DNA from 3 places in the Clostridium beijerinckii genome. Region 1 is predicted to be linked to each of the others. Evidence: riboswitches for the same ligand, from Rfam matches in the RefSeq annotation. Region 1 holds a riboswitch; each other region holds the start of a gene.
What was found. Region 1 has a riboswitch for thiamine pyrophosphate ahead of thiF (sulfur carrier protein ThiS adenylyltransferase ThiF). Riboswitches for the same ligand answer to the same signal wherever they lie in the genome.
Positions count from the first base shown of each region.

Region 1 (6,394 bases):
GTTCTCAACCCTTTCTGCAAACTATAAACTCTGTTTAGCTCATCAGAAAGGCTATCATCAAAAAAATCACACTCGTTTTTACCATTTTTCTTTGCTTCATACATTGCTGCATCTGCATTTTTAAGTAATGTATTATAATCTATTCCGTGATCTGGAGATAGAGAAACACCAATACTTGCTGTTAAGTATATTTTTCTTCCATTCACTATATTAGGTTTTTCAAAAGACTTTGCTATAGCATTACCCAAAGTTATAATTTCTTGTATATCAATTATATTTGGCTTAAATAGCAGAAAAGTATTTCCGCTATATCTTGATACTAATATATCTTCTGTAACAGATTCGACTATATTATAGCCCACTTCTTTTAACACTAAATCTCCAAAATCATGCCCGTAGGAGTCGTTTACATATTTAAAATTATCTAAATCTATTATCAGCATCGCGGCTCTAGTATTATTATTAACAACATTTTTCAACATTTTGGCTACCGTGTTCTTGAAAAAATATTTATTAGGTAGCCCTGTAATTCTATCACTATGAATTATTGAATCTATTGTTTTATTTATCATAGATTCTTTCCAATTTTTCATCAAAGAATCTATGTCACCATATTCATTCTCTAAGTCTTTAAAACAATAACTAGTTCCAGTAAAATAATACTGTTCATTACTTTTAATTGACTTCCCGACAAGAATAAACTCAACAATGTTCCCCCTAGGACTTTCCATCTTATATTGTAGCTGCATTTGTTCTCTATTTATATAGTGTCTCTTTAAATCTTGAGAGAAAAAGCTTAAAACATTTTGTTTATCTTCTTCAACAACAAAATTTATAAATTGATCTAAAGTTTCATTCTTAGTATCATACTCTTCAAAAAAACTTTTCATTGTATCATCAATTATTAATTTAAGCTCTGATTGATTCCAAATTATATTAACGCCCAAAATTGCTATAGAATCAAATATTTCCTCATGATTTAATTGAAGTTCCTCCCTAATCATATATATACAATCCTTCACATAATTCTCTAATTTATACTATTCCTGTTTGTTAGAATCTTTAGATTTCTTATCATTTGCTAATGATGCTATTAAAGCTGCTGTTGCTGCTATAACAGTAATTAATTTGCCTGTCTTTTTTAAATTCATATAACATCACCTTCCTAACTTTATGAATAATTATTTATTAAGACTCTAATTCTTAAATTGATTTTCTTCTTCATCGTATTTATATCCGATATTTATTAATATATTTATTATATCGTCTTTAGATAATTCTAAATCATCACAAAGAATATCTAATGACCCATATTGATCTCTTAATTTCATGTTTATTACACTTAACAATATGTTTGGATCACTGATCCCCATAGGATTATTTTCCATCTCTACTCTTCCTTTTCATCTATTGGTATATGGTTAATTATAGCATAACATACATTTTCAAATTAATAAATACTTTTAGTTACTTAAGTCTACTCTTCATCGTAATAATCTAGAAAAGAATGCTTTTCTTCACCTTTTTGCCAACCTAATATTGAATCCATACTAACATTTTCAGCTGCTTTAAATATAGACTTTTCAACTCCACTAAAATTCTTCTTTAATTCTTTAATAAGATCTTTTATTTCATATCTCTTATTACCTATTCTTTCAGCTGCAACCATGCAAGCGCAATTCAATGGCCATATACCACTATAATTTATAAATCTTTTTATATACTCTTCCTCTATAAAATACATAGGCCTAATTAATTCTAAACCTTCAAAGTTTTTGGCTTTTAATTTAGGCAACATTGTCTTAAAATTACCACCATATAAAATGTTTAGCATAGTTGTTTCAATTACATCATTATAATGATGTCCTAATGCAAGTTTATTACATCCAAATTCTTTTGCTTTTGCATAAAGAGAGCCTCTTCTCATTCTTGCGCATAAGTAACATGGGTAATCCTTAGCCATTTTATCAACAACATCAAAAATGCCTGACTCATACATATGAATCGGAATATTTAGATGGTCACAATTTTCTATTAGTAAATTTTTTATATCTGGATGATACCCTGGATCCATAGCTAAAAATACTAATTCAAATTTAACTTGACCATGTCTTTGCAACTCCTGAAATAATTTTGCCATAAGTATACTATCTTTTCCTCCAGAAATTCCAACAGCAATTTTATCTCCTTCTTGAATTAAATTATATTCTTTAATTGCCTTAACAAATTTTGACCAAATATGCTTTCTATAGCTTTTAATTATAGCTTTTTCAATCTCTTCTAGTGGCTTTTTTTCTCCATCTGGTATAATTCTTGGACAACCTTTTCCTGCAATTGTACTCATTATTTCATTTCTCCTTATTATCTTAATAGCATCCAGGTCATAGATACTAATTATTCTTTAATATATCTTTCTTTAAAGAGTTTATAATGAACACTTAAGATTTACAAGTGTTTTTAGGTTTTAATATTAGCTGATTTTAATTATTCGTATTTGTACTTTGATTTTTATATATCAAAGTAATGTTTATTTAGAAAGAGATTTCACTAATTCTTCAGGATTTTTGTCTTTCATTAAACTAGACATTATAGCAATTCCACTTGCTCCAGCATCCAATACTTTCTTATAATTATCTTGATTTATTCCGCCTATTCCGATGATGGGAATGTTAATCTTCTTGGAAAGAGCCTCTATTTCCTTAATCCCTCTAGGAGGGAGCCCTTTTTTGCAATCAGTTTCAAACACATGGCCATAAATAACATAGTCTGCTCCTAATTTAGCCGCCTGTATACCTTCTTCGCAACTATGTATTGAAACGCCTATCATCTTATATATTTTATATTTATTCCCACTAAATCGAAAATTATCCACTATTTCTTTAGAATTTATTGCTCTTCCTGTGCATAACTTGTTACTAATATTTATAAAATCATTAAATGATAACTGAATTCCATCAACATTGGACTTTCTAGCAATATCTATATTGGAATTTAGTATTATTCTGATATTTGTATTTTTCAGTTCCTCTTTTACTTTCAAAACTAATATTATTAGCTCTTCACTGCTTAAATCTTTTTCTCGTATAATTAAGAAATCTAGATTAGATTCTGATATTTTCTTTATTTGATAAAAAAAGTCACTACAAAGTTTTCTATTTGTTATTCCAATTACAGACATCTTTAGTTTATACCTCTTCCCCTAATATTAATCTAAGAGCCATATTCGCTTCATGACAAGCTGCGATACCAACCCTAGGTGCCATTAACCCCTCATTTACTTTTGCCTCATTTTTAAAGTCTCCACACATATATAGCCTTGTATTTATTTTTTTGCTAATTATTAGATTATTAGAATAATACCCTGCCATACCTGATGCTGAAATAACCTTTGGCTTTTCTGTCTGAAGTAAAACTTCTCTAACTATCATCGCTTTATTTTCTGCGCCATCAAATGCTTCAATTACAATATCCATATCCTCAAATAAATCTTTAATGTTATCCTTATCTACATACGTATCAACAACTTCGATATTTATGAACGGATTGATTTCTAACAATATTTCTTTTAATGCATGGCATTTTTTCATTCCAATATGTCTTATAAAGTATTGTTGTCTGTTTAAATTACTTGGTTCAACCACATCAAAATCTATTATTTTTATGTGTCCAACACCAACTCTTCCCAATGCTAATGCTACTGTTGAACCCAGTCCACCAAGTCCAGCAATAGCTATCTTCGCCTTCTTAACTTTCTCGTGAACCTTTGGAGTATGTCTACTTACCATTAATGCCTCTAACTCTTCTTTTTTAGGCACCTCGCCTCTCTTGATTAAAGTAACTTTATCTCCTTCATTTAGAGAATAATCTTGTTTAATTGGAAAGCCATTTAAAATAACTATATCCGCATCACTTTTTATCTTGTTTCTAACTTCAAATGCAGTAATTTCTCCCTCAATATCTATTTCTCTTTCATTTACTAAAACTTTCAAACTAATATCCCCAATCTAAATAAATTTTAAAACTTAATGTATCTACTTATTATTTACTCATTATTTTCTTATCAGTCTTTTTTCATAATTTATACTACCAATGGGCAGAACATCTACTTATTTGGCTTCCATAATAAATTACTAGAGAATAAAAAGACTTACCCTAAGGTAAGTCTTATAAATCTTCTAAAATATTTATTGCTTCCCTACGGTGGTATTAGCCACATCAGGTCAAAAGAGTTAAAGCAAATAAGCTTCTCTCAGCCAATTAAATTAGCACCCCTAGCCTTTTTATACTATTCAATTTCTATTATGGTTATATATTATCATTTTATTTCTTATAATTCAAATTTTTATGGATCAAATCCATAAATTAGACTTGTGAATTTAATCATATTTTAAATATAAATCAACTTTTTTCTAAGTTAACATAATTAAGTATAGAAACAGTAATTATTATTCCTATATTTAAGTTTATATTTTTAAAATATAATTGAACATTTTTTCTAACGTGGTAAAATAATATATGTCGGTATTCAATTAGAAGCTGAACGGAAATTCGTATATATTATATATTTTTCCGAATTATATCCATATGTCAAGGAATAAGAACGGAGGTACCTTATGGAAAGAGGCTATACTAAATCTAAATTTTCAGTTAGACAGATTGCAATGATCGGAATGCTTTCTGCAATTTCAATTTTCTTAGGATTAACTGGACTTGGGTTCATACCAATTCCACCTGTAAAAGCTACTATAATGCATATTCCAGTTATTATAGGTGCGATAGTTGAAGGACCTATAGTTGGATCCCTAGTTGGATTAGTTTTTGGTTTATTCTCAATGTATCAAAATTTTACTGCTCCTGGTCCAACATCATTTATATTTTGGAATCCTATAATTGCATTAGTTCCTAGAGTCCTAATTGGAATTGTAGCATACTATGTGTATATACTTCTTAGAAAGAGATTTAAAAATCAAAGCATTAGTATCGCAATCGCATCAATCTGTGCTACATTAATTAACACTATAGGTGTTTTGGGTTTAACTTACGTATTCTATTTAGAAAGATACTCTGCTATTTTAAAGATAAACCCACAAACTGCTGGTATTGCAATTGCAACCATTGGTTTAACAAATGGAGTTCCTGAAGCTATAGTGAGTGCTGTAATATCAGTTCCTGTAATTGTAGCGATATTTAGAATTAAGAAAAAAGTTTAACTAGACTCTAAACAAGTAAAATGAAATATTTTTTAAAGAATATAAATTATAAAGAGGCACTTGCTAAAAGTTGCCTCTTTTCTTATTTTAATTATTATTTACATATATAACTATTATGAAGAATTAAAATATATTATCTCATACAAATGTCACCATTCCTATTAACTGCTAAAAAAGTTGCTAACGGATTTTTCTTAATCACTAAAGAATAAAAAAATTCCTATAGATCACATTTATCTACAGGAATTTTATAAAACTTATTTTTTACTAAAGTGGTTTTATTATTATTTCTTCATCTTTACTATCAATCAAAACCTTAGATCCATAACTTAGTTCACCCTTAATTATCATCCTAGCGAGTCTATTCTCTAAAGTGTTCTGTATATATCTTTTTAATGGCCTTGCTCCATAAACTACATCATAACCTTCTCTTGCCATTATTGTTTTTGCTTTATCTGTAACTTCTATTTCGATATTTTTATCTTTTAACCTCAAACTTACTTCTCTTAAGAATATATCTATAATTTTCTTAATACCAGACTCTGCCAAAGGTTTAAACATTATAGTATCGTCTACTCTATTTAAAAATTCCGGTTTAAATCTTGATTTTAAAACACTCATTACTTTTGATTTTATTTCTTCATCAACATGATCTTCATTAGTATTTTCTAATAAATATTCACTTCCAATATTTGAAGTCATAATTATTATAGTATTTTTAAAATCTACTGTTTTACCCTTATTATCAGTTAGTCTACCATCATCTAATATCTGAAGGAATATATTAAACACATCTTCATGCGCTTTTTCAATTTCATCAAATAAAATTACACTATATGGTTTTCTTCTTACAGCTTCTGTTAGCTGACCACCTTCATCATAACCTACATATCCTGGAGGCGCTCCAACTAATCTAGATACTGAGTGCTTCTCCATATATTCTGACATATCAATACGAATAATATTTTCTTCTGAATCAAATAAATTTCTAGCTAGTGTTTTTGCAAGCTCTGTTTTACCAACTCCTGTTGGCCCTAGGAATATAAATGATCCTATTGGTCTATTGATATCTTTAAGCCCAGCTCTTGCTCTGAGTATTGCATTAGTTACAGCTTCTATCGCCTCACCCTGCCCTATAACTCTATTACTCATATCATCTTCTAGTCTTAAAAGTTTTTCTCTTT
Region 1 covers NZ_CP144906.1:734,457-740,850, reverse strand. Annotated here, with positions in the region: gene PZA12_RS03605 (putative bifunctional diguanylate cyclase/phosphodiesterase) at 1-1,004, opposite strand, end outside; gene PZA12_RS03600 (DUF4250 domain-containing protein) at 1,197-1,388, opposite strand; gene PZA12_RS03595 (tRNA 2-thiocytidine biosynthesis TtcA family protein) at 1,478-2,344, opposite strand; gene PZA12_RS03590 (thiamine phosphate synthase) at 2,528-3,178, opposite strand; gene thiF (sulfur carrier protein ThiS adenylyltransferase ThiF) at 3,186-3,989, opposite strand; TPP riboswitch at 4,176-4,283, opposite strand; gene PZA12_RS03580 (ECF transporter S component) at 4,614-5,210, shown strand; gene clpB (ATP-dependent chaperone ClpB) at 5,478-6,394, opposite strand, start outside.

Region 2 (6,394 bases), 650 kb from region 1:
AATAGTACTGTTTTCAAAACACTAATAACAGTAGATAATAAAAAGGATAATTCCTTTGAAAGCTATTATATAACAGCAGAATATAATTATAAAGACTGGGATATTAAAATAAGTGAGCCTAATAAAACCCCACAAGATTGGTAAGCAAAGGAGCATATATAAATGAGTTGTGAAAATTGTAAAAGTAAAGACACATGTCAATCTAAAGGAACAGGATGTAGTGAAGAAAGTTTAAAGTTAACATCCAGATATGGAAATATTAAAAATGTTATAGGTATTATAAGTGGAAAAGGTGGAGTTGGTAAATCAACTGTAACTGGAATGATGGCAAGTATGTTATCTAAGAAGGGATATAAAGTAGGAGTATTGGATGCAGATATTACAGGTCCATCTATGCCTAGATTTTTTGGAGTTAACAATAAAAGAGCTAAAATAATTCCATTAGAAAATGATATGGTAAAATTTGAGCCAGTGGAAACAGAAAGCGGGATAAAAATAATTTCCATGAATCTTTTAACAGCAGTAGAAGATGAACCTGTAATCTGGAGAGGACCTGTAATTACAGGGGTGTTAAAGCAGATGTTTGTAGAAACTAATTGGGAAGAGCTTGACTATTTACTTATAGATATGCCACCAGGTACAGGAGACATTGCTTTAACTGTAATGCAGGAATTTCCTATTGATGAAATTGTAATAGTTTCTACACCACAAGATATGGTGTCTATGATAGTCAAGAAAGTTGTTATTATGGCCCAAAAGATAGGTGTAAAGATTAAGGGTGTAGTAGAGAACATGGCATATATAAACTGTCCAGATTGTGATAAAAAGATACGAGTATTTAGCAGAAAGTCATCAGAAGAAAATGCAGATTATCTTGGAATTCCTTTAATAGGAGAGCTACCAATTAATATTGAACTTACAGAAGCATTGGAGCAAGGAAAAGCAGAGGAATACGTTAAGGAGAATCCGCTATATTCACTGATATTTGAAGGATTATATTAATAGAAAACTTCTTTTCCTTATACTATATTTATTTCATTATTTTAAATTATATTATTAAATATACATAACTTAATATTTCTTGGGAAATAATAAGTTTGTAATTTGATATTAGAGGAGATGAAGTAAACCATGAAACCAAAAGTAGATAAAGATACTTGTATAGCTTGTGGATTATGTCCATCTATATGTCCAGAGTGCTTTGACATGCAGGATGATGGAAAAGCAGGAGCTATAGTTGATGAAGTTCCAGAAGGTTGTGTAGATGAGGCAAAAGAAGCAGAAGAAAGCTGTCCAGTAAATGCAATTGAAATAGAAGAATAAAATTTAATTGCAAAATACAACTAAAACGTCTAAAATAAATAATATTTATTTATTATTTGATCAAAAATAGGATTAATTTTGTTTTATAAAACAAAATTAATCCTATTTTTATTCTATATGTTTTGCATTAATAAGCTTAAAACGCAGATAAGTGAAATGTTTAATTACTACGTAGAGCTTCGAAACTTAATTGTATATATATAAATTGTTTTATATAATAGTTAGTTTGAAATAGTATTTACTGATGATGCATGAAATATTCTTTCTATAGGAAGAACAGCTAAAATTACTAAGCATATGATTCCTTCTATTCCAACCATAGGACCATTAACAAGCAAAGAATAAACTACTGGAGACATTCCTTCTGGGGCAAATGATCCAAAGAAAACTATACCAGAAATAAGATGACATAAAAATCTGACCAGTACTGCAATGCTTACCCCAACTAACTTTCTTTGTTTGAAAAATCCGGCAAGACCTAATGCTGTAAAGGGCAATGGATAATCAAACAAAACTTGAACAGGATGTAGTATATATGGATCCAGTATTAAGGTTATTACACCATAAAGAAATCCTGTTAAACATCCAACTTCAGGACCATATATGAATGCTATGAGTAATACTGGTATCATGCTGCCTAAAGTTATGCTACCACCTTGAGGAAAATGATATAATCTTAGCATTTTTAATATAGTGGCTAACGCCAATGCTATACCAATCCTAGCAATTAGTTCTGGAGTGAATTTTATCTTTCTTGCCTTAGCTAATACTATAAGCAGTAAAATACATCCTAATAAAGTTATAATGGACATTGGACTTGCAAGAATGTCTTGAATGTTTTGTGAGAAATTCTGGAAAAGTTTGGAAAACTGTTCGATCCAATCATTAAAAATTGACATAAAAAAACCTCCTTAATTGTGCTCGGAGATTATCAACCAAATAAATAGTTTAAAGTTTTTAAGAGGTTGCATTCCCTACGCTAGAATTAACTAGATCAGGTTTTAAGGGTTTATGAATATCAAATCTCAGCCGCTCGGCTCCCCTAGCACATTATAAATATATTACACTTACACTATTTTATACCTATTATTATAGATAGTCAATTAGATTGTATGTATTAAATTTGTTATTATTACTTAAATTGGAATGTGAATTTGAGCTAGAAGCAATCAAATTTATAGAGTGATGTGGGATTGTGTTATTTGGTAATTTATTTGATGAAATGGTGAAGATATCATCATTTCTATTGACAATAGTAGCATCTTTATATGTTGAATCTAATATAAAATCTTTCATAATAACAAAACAGTCCTTTCAGTAAAGATTTCTTTGTTATTATTATTTACAAGTAGAAAAGTAAGTATACTTGTAAAAGATTAAAGAACTAAATAAAAAAATATGAATTTTAATATTTAGCTCTTTAATTATGAGTAAATAGTTAACATATATATTTTTCGATTAATCTAATCTTTCAACTATAAATCCAACAAGACCAGGTCCGGTATGAACGCCAAGAGCAGGTCCTATTGATCCTCCTAAAGTACATTCAATTAGATTAGGAAGATCTTTTATAGAATCATAAAGCATTTTAGATTTCTCAGGTGCATTCCCATCTAAAACCCAAACTTTACATTTATGATTTTCTAGATAATTTGTTAATATATTTGTTAATTTAGATATACACTGTTTTATGCCTCTTATCTTACAAACCGTATGGTATATGCCGTCATCGCCAACAGTAATAATAGGCTTTAGATTGAGTACACCCGCTATAGTTCCGGCAACTTTACCAACTCGGCCTCCCTTTATTAAGTATTCTAATGTATCTATTGTAAAAAACACGTCAATCTTATCTCTAAAGGAAGGTAAGGTCATTACTATTTCATCAAAGGATTTCCTTTGCTTTATTAGGTTTAGAGTTTCAATGACCATAGCTCCTTCTGACATAGTTAAAGTCATAGAATCAAATACCAAAGTTTTCACTTCAGGGACATTTTCAGATGCAAGTCTTGCAGAGTTATAAGCGCCAGAAAGGCCACTTGATATTGTTATAATAATTGCATGTGTATATCCCTCATTTTTTACCTGTTCCAAAGCATCTGTAAAATCCTCAACGCCAGGTAAGGAAGTTTTAGGTATCTCCTTAGGCAAATATTCATATAAAGTCTTTGGTGTTATATCTATTCCATCAATATACTCTCTATCAGAGAATATAATTTTAAACGGGACTACTTTAATATTATTTTCTATTACGAAATTTGCATTCAAATCAGAAGCACTATCAGTTATTAATGCTATTTTATCCATATTAGTTCCTCCTAGAAATGTATAGTCTTAGTTTAATTATAACACTATTTGTAAAAATTACATTTCTTATAGCTTACTTAAAGAAATAATTTGTATTATAAGTTTTAAATAATAAATTCCATTATTTATAAAATTGTTTGGTTTGCATAACATGATAGTTTGAAATAAATTCTACTCAATTAAGCTTTTAGAACACAGATAATAATAATTTTCTTATAGCTTATTATGAAAAAATACTTGAAATCATAGTAAATTACAACAATAAAGATTATCTACAATAAGTCAAATATAAAAAAGTCGTAAAAAATGAATAAATCGAAAGATAATAGGATGTAAATTAAGATAATTAAAATCTAGTGGTTTAAAAATAAAAAATTAGAAGTATTGCTAATGAATACCTAATACAGTATAATAGTACGGTAGTAAAAATACTATATATTGTGCCATGGAGGGAATAATAATGCTATATGTTGTGAAACGCGATGGAAGAGAAGTTGAATTTAATTCAGATAAGATAGCTCAAGCAATTAAAGGATCAGCTAGTGAAATCGGTTTAAATTTAAAAGAAAGTCAAGTTCTAGATACCGTACATAAGGTGATTACGTATATAGAAGAAGAGTATAAAAAGACTATAACTGTAGAACAAATACAAAATTTTGTAGAGAAGGCATTAAGAGATGAGGGACACAAAGATATAGCAGTCGCTTATTCAGCATACAGACGTGAAAGAACTAAAGTCAGAGACATAAAATCAGATTTAATGAAAGCTATAAGACAAATTGGAGTTGAAACTGATAGAGATAATGCAAATGTAGGAAATAACTTCAGCTCTAAGTTATTAAGAATAGCATCTGAATCAAATAAGTGGAATACACTAGCTACTATGCCAAAGAATTTAGCAAAGGCTCATGAGAATGGAGACTTATATTATCATGACTTAGATAGCTATAATTTAACTGTAAACTGCTTGCATATACCAACAAAAGAGATATTAGAAAATGGATTTAATACTGGATATGGGACAATTAATGCTCCTAAGAGAATTGAAACCGCTGCTGAATTATCATGTATATTATTACAATCAACTCAAAATGATATGTTTGGTGGTCAATCTCATCCAGATTTTGATAATGATATGGCTATATTTGTAGAGCCAACTAGAGAAGAAATTAGAGAAGAATTATTGGAACTAGGTGTATCAGACGAAAAGTTAGAAGCTATGGTAGAAAAGAAAGTAAGAAAAAAGGTACAACAAGCAATGCAGGGTGTAGTTTATAACCTTAATACAATGCATTCTAGAGCAGGATCTCAAGTACCATTTAGTTCAATTAATATTGGTTTACCTACAAGCTCAGATGCAGCATTAGTATGCGAAGTTTTTCTTTTAGAATATGAAAAAGGATTAGGTAAAGGTGAACAACCAATTTTCCCTAATATAATTTTTAGAGTTAAATCAGGTGTTAATAGAGAAGAAAATGATGAATATTTTTATTTATATAAGCTAGCATGTAGAGTGGCTGCAAAGAGAATGAATCCAACTTTTATGAATATCGATGCAGATTTTAATAAAGAATATTACGATAAAGGTTATGTTCCAGCTACAATGGGATGTAGAACTTATCTTATGAAAAATATAAATGGTGAACCTGGTTGTAAAGGAAGAGGAAATATAGCACCTACAACTCTTAATCTTCCAAGAATAGGCTTGCAGGCTAAAAATGATATAAATAAGTTTTTTAGTATATTGGATGCAAGATTAGAATTAGCAAAAGATTCTTTAATGCATAGATATGAGATTTTAAAAAATCTAAGAGTTAAGGATTTACCTTTTGTCGCAGGTCAAGGACTTATGAAAGGTTCAGAAGGATTAAAACCCGATGATTCTATAGAGCCAATATTAAAGCAAGGAACTTGGGGAATAGGATTCATAGGTGTTGCTGAAACCTTATTAGCTTTAGTTGGAAAGCACCATGGTGAAGATGAAGAAGCAAGGAAATTAGGAATAAAGATTGTTGAACATATAAGACAATACTGTGATAGACTTACAGAGGAATATAAGTTAAATTGGAGCTGTTATGCGACTCCAGCAGAAGGACTTTCGGGTAAGTTTATAAAGCAAGATCAAAAGATATTTGGATTGATAAAAGGAGTAACTGACAAGGAATATTACACAAATAGTTATCATGTACCTGTTTCATACCCAATATCTATTAAAGATAAGATTGATATTGAAGCGCCATATCATAAACTTTGCAATGGTGGGCATATAAGTTATATTGAAGTAGATGACACACCAGATGCAGAAACAATAATGGATATAATAAATTATGCATATAGAAATACTAATATCAGTTATATGGGTATTAATTTCCATATAAGATATTGTAGAGAATGTGGTACTTATCTTCAAAACAATGAAAACAAGTGTCCTAAATGTGGCAGTCAGAATATTCAAGGAATATCAAGAGTTACAGGATATTTAAGTTTAGATGAAAGATTTGGTGCTGGAAAGTATCATGAAAGAGAAGATAGAATATCACATACTGAGAGACATGGGCATCATTACTAAAAGTATACTGATGATAGATTTTTAATTTATAAATTATAATATAGAAAAGGAAGATGGATTTATTAATCTCATCTTCTTTTTTTATTTAAAAATATATCAATATATATTTTTAAATATTTAATTCATCAGATGTTATATTGGATTATAAGGCAATATAAAACAAATAATCTTATGGGGAATGAGTTATATAATACA
Region 2 covers NZ_CP144906.1:81,040-87,433, forward strand. Annotated here, with positions in the region: gene PZA12_RS00360 (hypothetical protein) at 1-144, shown strand, start outside; gene PZA12_RS00365 (Mrp/NBP35 family ATP-binding protein) at 163-1,002, shown strand; gene PZA12_RS00370 (ferredoxin) at 1,132-1,323, shown strand; gene thiT (energy-coupled thiamine transporter ThiT) at 1,545-2,222, opposite strand; TPP riboswitch at 2,277-2,377, opposite strand; gene PZA12_RS00380 (DegV family protein) at 2,782-3,630, opposite strand; gene PZA12_RS00385 (anaerobic ribonucleoside triphosphate reductase) at 4,091-6,199, shown strand.
Region 2: linked by a shared signal. The riboswitch ahead of thiT (energy-coupled thiamine transporter ThiT) and the one ahead of thiF (sulfur carrier protein ThiS adenylyltransferase ThiF) in region 1 are both predicted to bind thiamine pyrophosphate.

Region 3 (6,394 bases), 1.5 Mb from region 1:
TTATGCACAAGTGGTTTCTTATTCCTAACTTCATTTAATAAACTTCCTATTTTAATTGATATTCCATTACTCATAAATATCTTTTAGTGAGAATTCATTCTTTTAATAATCCTCACTAAAATACCTCCTCTCAAAAGTAAAAACTTTTTTTAATTTCTTTTCCTTAATATACATGTTGCAATAATAAACTCGCATCTAAAATTCTAGTAAGACAAGTTCTCAATTAAAATAATACTATAGAAATTTAATTGCAACACAGATAATTATAATTCACGTAAATCTTATTTCTGGTCGAGAAGCTCCACTTTATCACCATTTAAAATTCTGTTAGTTGTTCTTACTGCACACATTTTTCCGCACATAGAACAGCTATGCATATCTTCTGGTGGTACACTTTCAAAATATTCTCTAGCCTTTTTCCCATCAATAGCAATCTTGAACATCTCTTCCCAATCAAGTTTTTGACGAGCATCTGCCATTGCATTATCTCTATCTCTAGCCCCTGGAAGTCCATTAGCAATGTCTGCTGCATGAGCTGCAATTTTAGATGCGATAATTCCTTCTCTAACATCAGATAAATCAGGAAGTCTTAAATGCTCAGCTGGTGTTACATAGCAAAGGAAATTAGCTCCATGTGTTGCTGCAATAGCTCCACCAATAGCTGAAGTTATATGATCATACCCCGGTGCAATATCTGTAACAAGAGGGCCTAGTACATAGAAAGGTGCCCCATGGCATAATCTTTTTTCAATTTGCATATTAGCTGCAATCTCATTCATTGCCATATGACCTGGTCCTTCTATCATAACTTGTACATCTTTTTCCCAAGCTCTTTTTGTTAATAATCCTAACTCTATAAGTTCTGTAATTTGTCCAGCATCTGTTGAATCATCAATACAGCCAGGTCTCATAGCATCTCCAAGACTTATTGTTACATCATATTCTCTTAGTATATCAAGTAATTCATCATAGTATTCATAAAATGGATTCTCATTTCCTGTCATCTCCATCCACGCAAATAGTAATGACCCACCTCTTGATACTATATTTAATCTTCTCTTATCTTCTTTAAATAGCGAAACTGTTCTTTTATTTATTCCTGCATGAATAGTAACAAAATCTACCCCAGCTTTAGCATGAGCTAACACCACGTCAAGAAAATCTTTAGCTTTTATATCTAAAAGATCTTTTTCAAGGTATCCAATTGCATCATACATAGGAACTGTTCCTATCATAGCTGGAGAATATTCTATAAGCTTTTCCCTGAACTCTTGAGTCTTCCCGTAATTACTTAAATCCATTATTGCTTCCGCACCAAAATCAATTGCCATTTTTACTTTTTCCATCTCTCTGCAATAATCAACCGAATCTCCTGATATCCCTAAGTTTACATTTATCTTTGTTCTTAATCCATCACCAATCCCCTCAGGGCTAAGTGATTTATGGTTGATATTGGCCGGTATAGCCACTTTACCTTCTGCAACAAGTTTCATTAATTTTTCTTCTGAAATTCTTTCTTTTTCCGCTACTATTTTAATTTCCTTTGTGACTATACCTTTTTTAGCTGCTTCCATTTGTGTTTTATAATTCATTTCTTTCCCTCTCCTCATACCATTATTATTTAATTTATTAGTTATAAAATTTAACTTGAGTTCTATAGTATTATTCAATCATTCCTGCTTTCTTATATAGCTCGTAAAAATGGTTAGTAGGTCCTACACCTTTACCAAGCTCAAAACCATGTTCGATTGCACATGTTATATATTCTTTACCACTTCTAACCGCTTCCTCTATTGTCATATTCTTAGCTAAATTTGCTGCTATAGTTGAAGATAAAGTACATCCTGTTCCATGAGTGTGAGTAGTATTTATTCTTTCTTGCTTTAGAACAAGAAAGTTATTTCCATCATATAACAAGTCTGTTGCTTCCCCTTCTAAATGCCCTCCTTTAACTAAAACTGCCTTCGGACCAAATTCTTTAAGTTTCAAGGCCGCTTCCTTCATTTCATCTAAGTTTTCTATTTTCATCCCTAAAATTTCTTCTGCCTCTGGTAAATTAGGAGTTATTAATGTTGCTAATGGAAATAATTCCTTAACTAAAGTATCTTTTGAATCCTTCGATAACAGATTAAATCCACTTTTAGAAATCATAACTGGATCTAGAACTATCACTGGTAGCTTACCAACTTTTCTCAAAGATTTTGATATAGCTTTTATAGATTCAATTTTAGAAACCATTCCTATTTTTATAGCATCTACTCTTATATCTTCAAAAATAACATCTATCTGAGATTCAATCATTTCAGGATTTATATCTTGAATTCCAAAAACCCCCATAGTATTTTGAGCCGTTACCGCTGTGATAACACTCATCCCATATACTCCATTTGCTGAGAAAGCTTTTAAATCCGCTTGAATTCCTGCTCCTCCACAAGTATCTGATCCTGCAATAGTTAATGCTCTAAACATAAACTCATCCTTTCACCTGTAATATTTCATTTAAATCTTATCTATGTTATTAGTTTCCTCTCTTTTTACTTGAAACTCATTATCTACTAGTATTTTTTTAATGACAGGAACTTTTATAAAAAAGTAAGCTATAATCGCTCCAACACTACAACTTGATATAAACGGAACAACATATACAAAAACCGCAACTTGTTTTCCTAACACCATTGTAGCTATAGGATAAGCTAATAATGCTCCTAATATTCCAGTTCCAATTATTTCTCCAATTACTGCAATACCCGGCTTTCTAAATTTTTTATAAAGAATTCCTGCAAGCAATGCTCCTACCATGCTTCCTGGAAAAGCCAATAAACTTCCTGTTCCCATGAAATTTCTTATTAGAGATGTCACAAATGCATTCATAAGAGCATATAATGGCCCAAGTGTTATTGCTCCAACTACATTTACGAAATGTTGTATTGGAGATATTTTAGCAGCTCCAATCGGTATTGAAAATGTTCCAAAAATAACAGAAATACCGATTAATACACCACTTAGTGCCATCTTCTGTGCTTTACTCTTTTCTTTCATTAAAAATCACTCCTTTAATAATAAAATCAATAAACTTACTTTTTAATGTGAAATAAATTTGCTAAATCACCTTTACAATGACGTTTAAATTGATTAACCTTAAAAGAAGTTAATTATTTTGCATAAAAAAAATGTATCCACAAGGGATACATCAATAAATTATGCACAAATCATATCAATACTTACACAAATAATATTAATATACTTCCCTACGCTGGTATTATCCAAATCAGGTTATAAGAGTCTAGGAAATCAATCTTTCCAATCTCAGCCAAAATATTAGCTCCCCTAGTTATTCAATTATAAAATTTTCTTTCACAATTTAAAGGTTATACCATTAAGTTTCAAACGTCAAGTATATTTTATTATTTTGCTTTATTCAAAGCATTTGTTACCGCACTCATGATACCCTTCGAACTATAAGTTGCACCAGATACAGTATCTACTGATGTTGATTGTTTTGAAATTATGCTCTTAATTATAGTTCCCTCTGCTCTTTGATAAAACTTTGGAGTATCTTGATTAGATATAGCTTGTATACTTGATATTTTCCCATTCGACACAGTTACAGAGACCTTAGTTGTTCCTCCTCTATAGCCTGTTCCACTTCCTGTGTATGTCCCATCTTTATATTCACTTGCATTATTTTGAACTGTATTTGAACTTGTAGTTTCTTGATTTAATTTTGAACTTTCTGGTGCAGCTTCAGTTTGTGAATTTATATTGCTTGAAACTTCATTACTCTTAGTTACGATTCCAGATTTAGTTACTGCATTGCCGGCGAAGTTAGTAAGTCCATATATACCTAAAAATGTAGCCATAGCTACTGATCCTGTTAACTTAGCATCTAAATCTCTTCCAAGTACATTTACATTAGCATTATTTCTGTAACATACTTCAGTACATTTTAAGCAATTTATACAATCTCCACCTTTGACACAATCTACCTTATAGAGCGGTAATCCCATTGAGCAATTCATTGTGCAAGCTCTACATTTACCACAATCAGCTTTTGGCTTATTAAGCTTAACTATTCCAATCTTAGAAATAATAGAGAATATTGCCCCTAAAGGACATAGATATCTGCAGAAAAACCTCTCAATAAACGCTGCTCCTATTGTGATTAATATTAAAAATATCAATCCAACAAGTAAACTCGAAAAAATAGTAGATACATCAGTTATTTGACCAAATACATCCCAAGGGCTTGTGCTTTCCAGTATACTGCTTCCCATAGTCCATGAAATAGCTATTATAAAAAGTAATACTACATATTTGAAATACTTAAGTATAGAATCAACTTTTTCATCTACTCTAAATTTTATTTTGAATACTTTTTTTGATATAAAATATATTAAGTCATTATATGCACCAAATGCACATATCCAACCGCAGAACCATCTTCCTAATACTATAGTCAAAAGCATAATAGCTATAAATTCTATTAAGCTTGGTAATGCTTCCAAAAAGTTAAAATTACCATTGATAATCATTTGATATACAGTTTTTACTTCACTGAATGTCATTGAATAAAGGCCTGGTAACAGAATAAATGCAATCAATTGTATAATATGCCTTATAATCTGCGATTTCTTTATTTTACTTGCCATATTTCTTTCCCCTTTTCTAACTCTCTATATTTAGCAATAATAAACTTTTATGTTAATTATCATTAATCACATTTTTCCAATTAATTTCTAATAGAAATATTATTTTCACTTCATTATCTGCTATTGCAATTTCTTTGATTAAGTGAATTATATCAATAGAACCTTAATGCTCCCTTAATCTAAACTGAGAATTCGCTGAGAAATGTCAATTAAAACATCTTAGAATTAAGGAAAAAAATAAATGGTTAGAAAAATCTAAATAAAAAAAGATAGTACAGATTGAATTTATCCCTGTTAATATCTTATATTCCAACTTAACGAGGTTTGTTTCAATCTGTATTATCTCTTCTTATCATTTTGCTTGATTTAAAGCTTTCCTATTGCCTAAATTATGCCCTTACTTCTATATTTAGCTCCGGACACATTATCTAAAAAAATTCACTATCTGTTAATGTAAAAATACTTTCATCAATACCTGATGTTTTATATATTTTCTTATCTTCTGTAATAAATATAGCGTCAATCCCCTCTATAGTCTCTATAATCTTCATAGCCTTATCAATACCAATTATATAAGCACCAGTTGACAAGCCATCTCCGTCGATTGAATTGTCTGATATAATAGTTGCACTTATAATTTTACTTTCAGATGGGTATCCTGTTTTAGGGTCAATTATATGATGAAATTTTTTTCCATCCTTTATAAAATATCTTTCATAATTACCTGAGGTTACTATTGATTTATTTTTTACGCTTAATATTCCTATAAATTCTCCCCTAGGCTTAAATGGATTTTGAATTCCAACTTTCCAAGCTGAACCGTCTTCCTTACTTCCAAGAGCAAAAATGTTTCCACCTAAATCAATTAATGCACTTTTAATATTATGCTGATAAAAAATATCTCTTACTTCATCAGCCGCAAATCCTTTTGCAATACCTCCGACATCTAAAGCCTGTTTATCATGTTTTAGCATTATTAAATTATTTTTGTCATCAAAAATAACATCATTATAATTTATAAGTTTTAATACCTTCTCTATTTTAGATTTTTCCGGAATTCGTTCTTCTTTTGTACCTATGCTCCATAACTTTACTAATGGTCTTATTGTTGGATCAAAAGTACCTTCTAAAATTCTACTGTATTCTATGGCTTTTTTAACTACAAAATAAGTATCATTATTTACTTTCTCTCCCTTATTTCCTGCATTAAAATTTATTTTTGATATATCACTACTTTCTTTAAAAGCTGACATTCTAGCATCAATTTGGTTTAACCTTTCTAGCGCTTTATCTATTGCTACTTTAGCTTTATTTCCATTTGCTATTAAGTTGATCAAAGTTCCAAGAGCATAACTACTCTTAGCAACTTCATGTTTTTCAATTTTACCAGTCACAAGTACAAAAAATAAAACAACTGTTATTATCACAACCATTAATATAAAAATTATTACCCTACTTATAATATTCACCGCCTAAAATATATAAATTTCCTCATTGTTGGAATTATAACAAAAAAGTCTTAATGTATCCTTAGTTAAAGCTTAGAATTTGCTGAGAACTATTTAAGATTACTCACCTAGATTTTCTTAGCGATGTCTTAAACTAAAGATGCGTTGATATTTTAATCAATAGAATAAAGAATTATACTAAAAAAGATGTTACAAAATAATATGATCAATCTATCTTGTAACATCTTTTCTTATTTAGGCACAATCAAGAAACATCAAATCCATCTGCCTTATTTT
Region 3 covers NZ_CP144906.1:4,788,037-4,794,430, forward strand. Annotated here, with positions in the region: gene thiM (hydroxyethylthiazole kinase) at 1-74, opposite strand, end outside; gene thiC (phosphomethylpyrimidine synthase ThiC) at 282-1,592, opposite strand; gene thiD (bifunctional hydroxymethylpyrimidine kinase/phosphomethylpyrimidine kinase) at 1,663-2,469, opposite strand; gene thiW (energy coupling factor transporter S component ThiW) at 2,500-3,039, opposite strand; TPP riboswitch at 3,229-3,339, opposite strand; gene PZA12_RS21835 (4Fe-4S binding protein) at 3,405-4,649, opposite strand; gene PZA12_RS21840 (FAD:protein FMN transferase) at 5,078-6,082, opposite strand; gene PZA12_RS21845 (sensor histidine kinase) at 6,363-6,394, opposite strand, start outside.
Region 3: linked by a shared signal. The riboswitch ahead of thiW (energy coupling factor transporter S component ThiW) and the one ahead of thiF (sulfur carrier protein ThiS adenylyltransferase ThiF) in region 1 are both predicted to bind thiamine pyrophosphate.